DNA from 2 places in the Paenibacillus sp. EB106-05-06-XG162 genome. Region 2 is predicted to be linked to the other one. Evidence: predicted binding sites of a transcription regulator. Region 2 holds the regulator's gene; the other holds the start of a gene.
What was found. Region 2 encodes Rex, which represses fermentation and respiration genes when NADH is low (regulators of the CRP and FNR family bind a similar motif). Its sites were predicted from a motif close to TTGTGAAATATTTCACAA; they were not measured.

Region 1 (3,760 bases), on a different contig from region 2:
AGTGCACCAATGAGTGCGTGGGATGAGGACGAAGGAATTCCGAACCACCAAGTCACAAGGTTCCAGATGATCGCGGCGATTAAGGTCGCTATTACAATCTCTACCCCATTATCCAGCTTGGAGGGGTCTGCGACGCTTCCCCCGATCGTCTTCGCAACCCCGGTAAAGGACAAGGCACCGATGAAATTCATCGTTGCTGCGAGCAGAATCGCATGCCGCGGCTTGAGTGCGCGCGTCGAGACAGATGTCGCGATGGCATTCGCCGTATCGTGAAATCCGTTAATAAAGTCAAATGCTAGAGCTAGTAAGATAACAATACCTAAAACGATCATTGTATGATCCATAGAAATGTATTGCACAGAACGACTAGAGGTTCTTCAAAAAGGTAACTTTTTGAAACACACTATTTAGGTGTTCCCGCGCAACTCTGTCCTCCTTTATTTCACCTATCGTTCACGCGACCTTAGGAGTTGCGCATAATAATGGTTTCAAGAATATTAGCAACGTCTTCGCAGTTATCCGTCGTTTGCTCCAGACGCTCGTAGATTTCTTTTTTCTTAATCAGCTCAATCGGATCTTTCACCGCAGCGAATAGATCTTTGATACTCTTACGCAGAATATCGTCTGCTTGGTTCTCAAGGTCATTAATAAGGATCGTATGTTCGCGAATCGCGAGCAATTTTTTCTGTGACAATAGTCGAATCGCTTTTTGGATTTCAAATGCGCTATCGAGCAGCACTTTACCAAATTGTTCGATCGAAGCATCGTATTCCTTCACATGGTACATATCAAAGCGCGATGCACAAGCTTCAAGCCCGTCTAACACATCGTCCAGCGAGGTAGCCAGCGACATAATATCTTCACGCTCAATCGGCGTAATGAACGTCTTATTCAACTCTTTAATAATCGTATGGGTGAATACGTCACATTTCGACTCCAGCTCTTTCATTTCTTTGGTGAAAGCTGTCGTATCTCCTGGCTTTGCTACATACTTCGCAAAAATATCCGCGCCTTGGACAATGGCATCGGCCATATTTTGCAGATTTTGAAAAAATACATCGTTCTTCTTAAACATACGCTGTCCCCTCTGCTTCAAATTGCTTAGATTACCTTAATAATGAGAATTATAACCTTTGTTATCTTATCACAAGTGACATAGTGCTTGTAAAGGAATTGTAAAACAAAATCGTGAATTTCTTTTAACAGTTTGTCGATATTCGCCTACAATTATCCAGTCCGCTCGACAAAATTAAATCCGACAAGGAATCCTTGCCGGATTTAACAAATTATCCCACTTGGGTATGACTCTCAAATGTTGGAGTGTTTGGAACGATGTTGAAAATTGTCTTCCCTGGGTAGAGTGGCAACTCTTGCCCATCCTTATACAATCGAATGACATCACTTGTCTTGCTGCGCGACCACGTGCAAGAGATGGCTTTGCCGCGTTGATAGAGTACGGCTTCTCCGCCCTTCATCAAATTCACATCCAAGCGTCCCACATCGTCTAGCGTACGATGATCTGCTCCCAGCACAACGACATTCGTCGCCGTAAGCGTCTCCTTCGTATTCAGATCGATATGCGGCTGTCCGTTGATCGAACGGCTGTAACGCTTGCTCGTCGCATCATAATCATAGGTCACTTTATAGTTCTTGAGCAGGAAGTTGATCGTAATTTTCGCCGCCTCTTCCCCCACAGGCATGTCCTCTTCTTTGGCGAAAGGATACGTCGTCACAGGCACATCTGCCTTATACTTCTTCTTCGCAGCGCCTTCACGCAGCTTCTCTAGCGTTGAGTACAGATTGTGCGGCGCTTTTCGCGATTTATCCCGGTAAAAGAACGGCCCGGCGTTCAAAATTTCATCCAAGTGTTCTTTGTGTTGACGTTGAAGGACCGCATACCCGTCGGTACTCGCCCCGGCATGCACCAAGACCCCTTGGTAGCTATCGCCAAGATCAATGAGATATGGGCGGATGCTGCGGATTGGACCAATGGGCTCCTGGAAATTCTCGCTCTGGAAAATGGCCACAATCCGCGTAATCCCGCCTTCTGCGAGCACTTCATACAACATATCCGCATGGGTGAGTCCAGACTGTGGTCTTGCCTTGGACATATTATTGATCATGACTGCGATTGGCCTCGCGGTTACTGGCTCTGTAGTGGGTAAGCCTGTTAATGGCGCAATATAAGCCTTGGTAGGATCTTGCCCCGATTCCTGTTCCGGTGCTGGCTGCTCCGTGGATTGCGGCTCAGGTGTGCTCTCAGCTTCAGGCGTTTTACTCGTGCAAGCACTGAGAAGCAGCGTCAGTAGAATACATAGTATGCCGAGTGTTCGATAGAATGATTTCGACTTCATGAAGACCCCTTTCAATTGACAAAATTTTGGATAAGCGATGTCCATGGTCTTTATTTAAGCATATATTGGAAGATTTGTCTGTTCTTTCGACGCTTGAGAGCTATGGAAAAATGTATTTGGAAAAGTGTGATATTTGCGCTTGTGAAAATGTGAACAAAGTATGTACTTCAAATTCATAAATTTCAAATTCAGGCTAATAATGTGATAAAAATCACATGTTGAGGAGAAGACTGAATGTATGATTAAGCCATAGAGAACAACAATAATAAATAACAAAACGGACTGGAGCTGGTATCAATGTTCACACATTGGTTAAGAAACAACATCGTCGCAGCTTGGCTGCTCACCATTATCCGCGTATATCTTGGTTATCAATGGATCACGGGCGGCTGGGGCAAAATCACAGGCGGAGGCTTTGATGCCGCAGGATTTATGCAAGGCGCAATCGCTAAAGCAGGAGGCGATCACCCTGCCGTACAACCTTGGTTCGCGAACTTCCTAGAGCACTTCGCACTGCCGAACGTCAAACTATTCAATGTCCTCGTCCCATGGGGAGAATTCTTAGTCGGCCTTGGACTCATCCTTGGTACATTTACAACATTCGCCGTCTTAATGGGTATGGTCATGAACTTCGCCTTCCTGATGGCAGGTACCGTGAGCACGAACGCACAAATGCTCATCCTTGAGATCTTCATCGTCGTCGCTGGCTTCAACGCAGGCCGCATCGGACTTGACTACTTCGTCATCCCTTACATCCGCCGCCTGTTCGGCCGTAAGGAACGAGCGAATAGCTATCAATAATGGCACATTGGAAATACACCCTCCGCTTCTCATGCGGGGGGCGTTTTTTGATATTACATCTGACCTCCCCTACACTCGACTTTCCCGGTCCCTCCCCTTATAATTAATAGATTCTATAGCACGAGGTGAGATCATTGAGTTCTTCGATTCTAGTCATGGGACTGCTCGGATTGTTGTTTATCGTCTTCGGCTATTTGATTGGCGTGAAGAAAATGCTCGTCCTCATCGCGGGATATCGCGAAGAGACGTTTACGGGGAATAAAGACAAACTTGCGAAGACCGTGGGTATCGCATATGTGACGATCGGAGTTCTTACCCTTTTGCTTCCCTTAGGACTCGAATATATCGGCTCGATGGCAGGCATCATCTACGCAGCGATCGTCGTCATTGGTGCGGCTAGCTTCATAGCGAAGATGAAACGACGCGATTAATACAAAAGAACCTTCGATCCCCCTCATTTTGGCAGGGAACCGAAGGTTCTTCTTTTTCCTAAATAACGTACTACTTCTTCAATCGTGCAATTTCCTCGGTCACAACTGCTGCGAGGTCATCATTGTTATAAGCTGCAAGCATGCCCAGCACGATGTGCTCACCGATTGGTCCCG
Region 2 (6,552 bases):
CATCGTCTTGGAGCTCGTAACGGAAGAAGTGGCGACATACATCTCGGAGCAGCTAAACATTCCAACCATTGGCATTGGTGCAGGGCGCGGATGTGATGGGCAAGTGCTCGTATTCCATGATGTGGTCACCTATGCATCACCTTATCGGAATAAGAAATTCGTCAAAACCTATGTCGATGTTGGATCGTTAATCCGGCAGGGCATTTCACAATATGTGCAAGAGGTTAAAGAAGGCAGCTTCCCAGCGCCTGAACATGTCTTTACAGCAGAAGATACCGTTGTAGAGAGCCTCTATGGCGCACGCAAGCAGGAACGAAAGGCGGAAACCGTGCAATGATCGCAATCGAGCAAATTACAGAGCTACGCCATCAGTTAGCTCATTTACGTCAAGAGCGTTCAAATGAAGGACGTATCCCAACAGTTGGCTTTGTGCCGACGATGGGCTATTTGCATGAAGGCCATGCAAGTCTAATACAAGCAGCGAAAGAGCAGTGCGATATCGTAGTATTGAGCATTTTCGTCAATCCGATTCAATTTGGTCCGAACGAAGATCTCGATAAGTATCCTAGGGATGCGGAGCGCGATTTAGCACTCGCTAAGCGGTTAGGCGTGGACCTTGTCTTCTTGCCAACGGTGGATACAATGTACCCGACACCAACGAAGACGAAAGTCAACGTCGATGAAGTTACGACGCTCCTGTGCGGAGCTAGACGCCCAGGACATTTTGATGGCGTTACGACGGTCGTCTCCAAATTGTTCAATATCGTTCAGCCTGATTATGCTTTCTTCGGCATGAAGGATGCACAGCAAGTGGCTGTAATCCAACAAATGGTCTCTGATTTGAATTTCCCAGTGACGATCGTGCCATGTCCGATCATTCGCGAAGAAGACGGACTTGCGCTAAGCTCGCGCAATGTCTATTTGTCGGAACAACAGCGTCAAGAAGCACTCGTCTTATCACAGTCCTTATTCCAGATTGATACGTGGATGCAATCCGAAGAAGTCTCAACCGTAGCACAATTACGGGATCGTATTATCCAGCATATTGAGACATCGCCAGGGGCGGATATTGATTATGTAGAAATCTTATCCTTTCCGCAATTAACGGAGTTAGATGCAAGTGCATCGCTTCAAGCGCATAAAGGTCAAGCGATCATCGCACTCGCGGTTCGATTTGGTACAACACGCTTAATCGATAACCGAATTTTATAAGGGGTTGACGGAATATGATGAGAAATATGATGAAATCGAAGCTGCATCGGGCAACAGTAACCGAAGCGAACTTGAATTATGTTGGAAGCATTACGATTGACCGCGATTTAATGGAAGCAGCAGATTTGTGGGAGAATGAGCGCGTACAGATCGTGAACAATAACAATGGCGCACGACTAGAGACATATGTCATCCCTGGAGAGCGGGGGTCAGGCGTGATTTGTCTGAATGGCGCTGCCGCAAGACTTGTTCAACCGGGCGACCAGGTCATTATTATTTCTTATGCGATGATGTCGAATGAAGAAGCCAAGAATTATCAACCACAAGTTGTAATTCTTGGAGCGAATAATCAAATCGTAAGCCAGACCAATCAGGAAATTCACGCCACGATTCTTTAATCGTTGGTTTCCAGTATGAAAAGCCCCGCCTTTACGAAAAATGAACATGTAGCTGTTGTACATCATCATTATTTCACTTTCGCTAGAGGTGGGGTGCATTTATGTTTCAACATTTATTTGCGACGATGAACGAAATGTTGGATGAGATTCTTGTGCATTATCCAAAGGCTCAAGGTGGGGCTAAGCAGGACTTGCAGCAAAAATTAACTTTGCTGAAATCCATGAGTGACGGGATTGTCGAGGAATGGCTCCGGTTCGAAGAGAAGATGGGAGTGCTGCGTGAAAGTCAGCCTGATCATGCATCGGTGACTGTACTTCCTGAGAGCCAGAGTGAAGCTTTTCAACGTGGACAAGGATATTACAAATTATGTATGTATGATTTGTCCGCTGAAGCGTTCGAGCAAGTGATCCGGCATTATCCCGATTCATTGGTTGGACGTATTTATTTGGCCATGGCTTACCTGCAGCTGAATGAGTTCAATGATGCTTATCGACATTTTCAATTTATTATTCCCCTTACCGAGAGCAAGAAGCTGAAGGCCATCTCTTACAATGCTCTAGGCTGTATTCAAGCGCAAAATCAGAATATCGAGAAAGCGCAAGAATATTTCCATCATGCCCATCAAGCGGATCCGACTTTTCAAGAACCGCTCACCAATTTGAAGCTATGCGAAAGCACGGAATACGAAGGCGCTTATCAGTATGGCAGCGAATTAACTTCCTTTATGTAATCCATTCTGATTCCAAAATTCCGGGTGATCTGTTATGCTTAAGAGATCATTGGAACGAAGGGACCTTATTACGATGAAATTCGCAGTTCTCGATTTTGAGACAACAGGAAACCAGCCCACCGATGAAATTATTCAGGTTGGGCTTGTTATTATAGATCATGATTTATCCATAGATCGAATTTTCACTTCTCTTGTGAAACCAAGCACGAATATACCACCTTTTATTACCCAATTAACCGGGATATCAATTGATGATGTGGCTGATGCACCAACGCTAGATGATGTGATGATGGAGATGGTATCTCTCCTTGGTGATGTCGTGCTGGTGGCACACCATGTCGCATTCGACTTTAACTTTCTGCAGCAGGCACTGGATCAGACGGGTTATTTGCCATTCACAGGTCGAATCTTGGATACGATCGATTTCTTGCGGATTTGCTTTCCTGCATTAACGACGTATCAATTAAGCGCAGTAACATCGTGGTTTGATATTCCGCACGAGCGTCCTCATCAAGCGGACAGCGATGCCTTAGCCACTGCTCATGTATTACTGAAGTGTCTGGAGAAGTTGGATGATCTTCCGCTCTTAGCTATTCAACGATTAGCTGATTTGTTCGCGCAAGATGACAGCGATCTGAACTGGTTCATGCATGAACTGCTGGCTGACCGAGAGATGCGTCCGGTCATTACCGATGATAGTGGTCGTGCATTTCGTCAGTTCTCGCTCCATATTGAGGATTGGACGGAGATTCCTCCGCCTCGAGAAGAACTGCTTACCAACCCGCTAGAAGGTCAGAACTTCGAACAGTTCTGTACCGATTCGATTGATCGTCTACGACAATTCCTTCCTCAATTCGAACAGCGTGAAGCGCAGAATATTATGTTCCATGAAGTGAATTCAGCGCTAGAGGATGATCATCATCTTCTGTTGGAAGCGGGTACAGGAACGGGTAAATCCTTAGGGTATTTGATCCCTTCGATTTATTACAGCGTCAAGAATGACAATAAAGTGGTCGTCAGTACACACACGATTAATCTGCAAGAACAGATTCGACAGCGAGACGTACCGCTCCTCAAGACGATATTACCGGTTGATTTCAGAGTATCGGTATTAAAAGGTCGCAGCCATTATTTGTGCTTGCGGAAGTTTGAACATAAAATAAATACAAAAGATTTCATTACGCCAAAGGAAGATATTATTACAGCAGCACAGATGCTGGTATGGCTTGCCGAGACAGAGCATGGCGATAATGAAGAGCTGCATTTTGGCAATAAAGGAGCCGATTTCTGGGATACGGTTGCTAGTGATACGGATTCTTGTCTGAATCGAGCTTGTCCTTGGTTCCGCAAATGCTTCTACCATCGCGCTCGCCATGAAGCAAATATCGCAGATGTGATTATTACGAACCATTCCTTATTATTTACAGATATCAAGGTGGATCATCGATTCTTACCTGTTTATGATCATCTTGTCATTGATGAGGCCCATCATCTCGAGGAAGTCGCCGGGAAGCATCTCGGTCTGCATGTGAAATATTTCAGTCTTGTTCATACCTTGCTGCGCTTGCTTAAGGATAGTAAGAATGGACAATTGCCGACGCTGCGCAATCGTCTCCATGTTATTCCTGATGAGAAGGCACAAATGGCATGTGAAATTATTGAAGATTCCTATTCGCAGCTTGTTGATGCCAAAGAGATGTGGGATAAGTTAACGGAAATTTTGTTCAGTATGATGCCGCAGCGGACAAGTGATGCGAATCAAGAGCAGGGCCAATTTGTATATCGACTGCAGACAGAAAAAATGCCAAATGATTGGGATGCAGCTTCGGTACTTGAAGATCAGCTGAATGCCCTCTTGAACGAAATCGTTCGTAAATCTGAGCGTTTGCTGCAAGATCTGCGGGATATACAGGAGGAATATGGGATTCAAGCGGCCGTGACGGATTTATCCGGAACAGTGAAGGATTTGGCGCGTGCGCGTGATGACATCCGATACTTTATGAAAATGAAGGAGCCGAATGTCGTATTCTGGATGGAAGCAAGCAGTCATTTCCGTAGTAAATCCTTGCAATTATTCGCTGTTCCAGCGGATGTCAGCGCTCAGCTGAAGGAATATTTCTTCGATGCGAAGAAAAGTATCGTGCTCACATCAGCAACCTTATCGGTTGATAAATCTTTCCAATACATGATTGAGCAGTTAGGATTGCAGGAAGCCCAGGATCAAGGACGGCTTCAGAGCATGGTGCTCCCATCGCCTTTCCAGTATCGTAAACAGGCGCTAGTGGTGATCCCACGCGATTTCCCGATGCTCAAAGGATCGAATCCGGATGCACATTTCGTGCAGACCTTAGTGAAGTCTCTGGCTGACGCAGCTGTGGCTACGCATGGCAGAATGCTCGTCCTGTTCACATCGTACCGGATGATGAAGCAGGTGTACGATCCACTCAAGGAGCTTCTAAGCCCGCATCAAATTCAGGTTATCGGACAAGGGATTGACAGCGGGAATCGGAGTAAGTTAACTCGCAGGTTCCAGGATCAATCGGCGTCCGTTCTCCTCGGTACAAGCAGCTTCTGGGAAGGCGTCGATATTCCTGGTGATGCGCTAACCTGTCTGGCGATTGTGAGGCTTCCGTTCCAGCCGCCGAATCATCCGCTCATTGAAGCAAAGTCGGAGCTGCTGCAGAAGGAGAAGAAGAATCCATTCATGAAATTGTCAGTTCCGCAGGCGGTTATTCGCTTCAAGCAAGGGTTTGGGCGATTGGTACGTACCGCGCAAGACCGTGGGATCGTCATTATTTATGACACACGTGTTATTGAATCTTATTATGGCAAGTATTTCTTATATTCTTTACCAGGTCCGAAGATGGAGCATATGCGGCTAGATCAAATCGTGCCTCGAATGCAAGAATGGCTGTCGGACGAGGAAGAGAGGGGAGTCATCCATGAAAACAATGAAAATATCTGAAGCAGTTGTACGCCGTCTTCCCATTTATTTGCGCTATTTGAGTGAATTGCAGCAGCGTGAAGTCCTTACGGTCTCCTCGCAGGATCTCGGATTGAAGCTGGATTTAAATCCAGCTCAAATCCGTAAAGATTTAGCGTATTTTGGCGAGTTCGGGCGTAAAGGGATTGGCTATGATGTTGCTTATTTAATTCAGAAAATCCGCCAAATTTTGAAGCTGAATCAGCAGATTAATGTCGCTCTTGTCGGGGCAGGTAATCTTGGCCAAGCATTAAGTAACTACAATACATATCTTAAGGATAATATGAAAATTGTAGCTGTTTTTGATGCACATCAGCCGAAGATCGGCAGCAAGATTAATAATATTGTTGTTCAGCCGATGGAGGATTTAGAAGCGACTGTTCGTGAGCATAATGTTCGTATCGGTATTATTACCGTTCCTGCGATGGAAGCACAAAATGTGGCAAACGCTTTTGTGAATGCGGGTGTAGAAGCAATTCTGAATTTTGCACCGGTCATCTTAAAAGTGCCTCAGCATGTGCGTGTGCACACAGCTGATTTTACAACGGATTTATTGAGCTTGGCGTACTACTTGCACAATGGGAAGGATATGGACGAAGATGAAGAAGAATCTATGGATCATTAAGAACGGCTATTTCGCCGTTATGAACGCAGATAAACCTGTAATTCACGGGGTTATGGTGATAGAAGGGGATCAAATTCGGTATGTAGGCGAGCAGCTTCCAGCGGATTTGGTGATTCCTGAAGATGTAGAGGTTATGGATGGCAAAGGGCTATTGTTCTTACCTGGATTAATGAATACGCATGGTCACGCAGCAATGTCCCTGTTGCGCGGTCATGGTGATGATCTTGCACTGCAAGTATGGCTCCAAGAGAAAATGTGGCCGATGGAAGGTAAATTCACCTCGAAGGATGTCTATTGGGGTACATCGTTATCTGTCCTGGAAATGTTAAAAGGTGGAACGACAACCTTCCTCGATATGTACGATCACATGGATCAAGTGGCAAAAGTGACAGACGAATCAGGTATTCGCGCGGTGCTGATGCGTGGAGCGATTGGTCTATGTCCTGAGGATGTTCAGCTGGCGAAGCTTGCGGAGGCGGTTCAATTTGCGAAGGATTGGCATGGGAAGGCGGATGGCAGAATTACGACGATGATGTCACCACATGCGCCTTATACCTGTCCTCCTGCGTTCATTGAGAAGTTCGTACAAGCAGCGCATGATCT

Region 1: AC3WU2_RS26375 (DoxX family membrane protein) is a predicted target of Rex. The motif match lies at 2,554-2,571, and genes of this name have one in related genera.

What each region holds. Positions count from the first base shown of each region.
Region 1 covers NZ_JBYTDT010000018.1:82,400-86,159, forward strand. The annotation lists gene AC3WU2_RS26360 (inorganic phosphate transporter) at 1-344, opposite strand, end outside; gene AC3WU2_RS26365 (DUF47 domain-containing protein) at 464-1,075, opposite strand; gene AC3WU2_RS26370 (DUF3048 domain-containing protein) at 1,287-2,354, opposite strand; gene AC3WU2_RS26375 (DoxX family membrane protein) at 2,652-3,155, shown strand; gene AC3WU2_RS26380 (DUF3784 domain-containing protein) at 3,311-3,586, shown strand; gene yxiS (protein YxiS) at 3,657-3,760, opposite strand, start outside.
Region 2 covers NZ_JBYTDT010000004.1:43,482-50,033, reverse strand. The annotation lists gene panB (3-methyl-2-oxobutanoate hydroxymethyltransferase) at 1-337, shown strand, start outside; gene panC (pantoate--beta-alanine ligase) at 334-1,212, shown strand; gene panD (aspartate 1-decarboxylase) at 1,227-1,610, shown strand; gene AC3WU2_RS11280 (tetratricopeptide repeat protein) at 1,712-2,341, shown strand; gene dinG (ATP-dependent DNA helicase DinG) at 2,415-5,306, shown strand; gene AC3WU2_RS11270 (redox-sensing transcriptional repressor Rex) at 5,284-5,949, shown strand; gene AC3WU2_RS11265 (amidohydrolase) at 5,924-6,552, shown strand, end outside.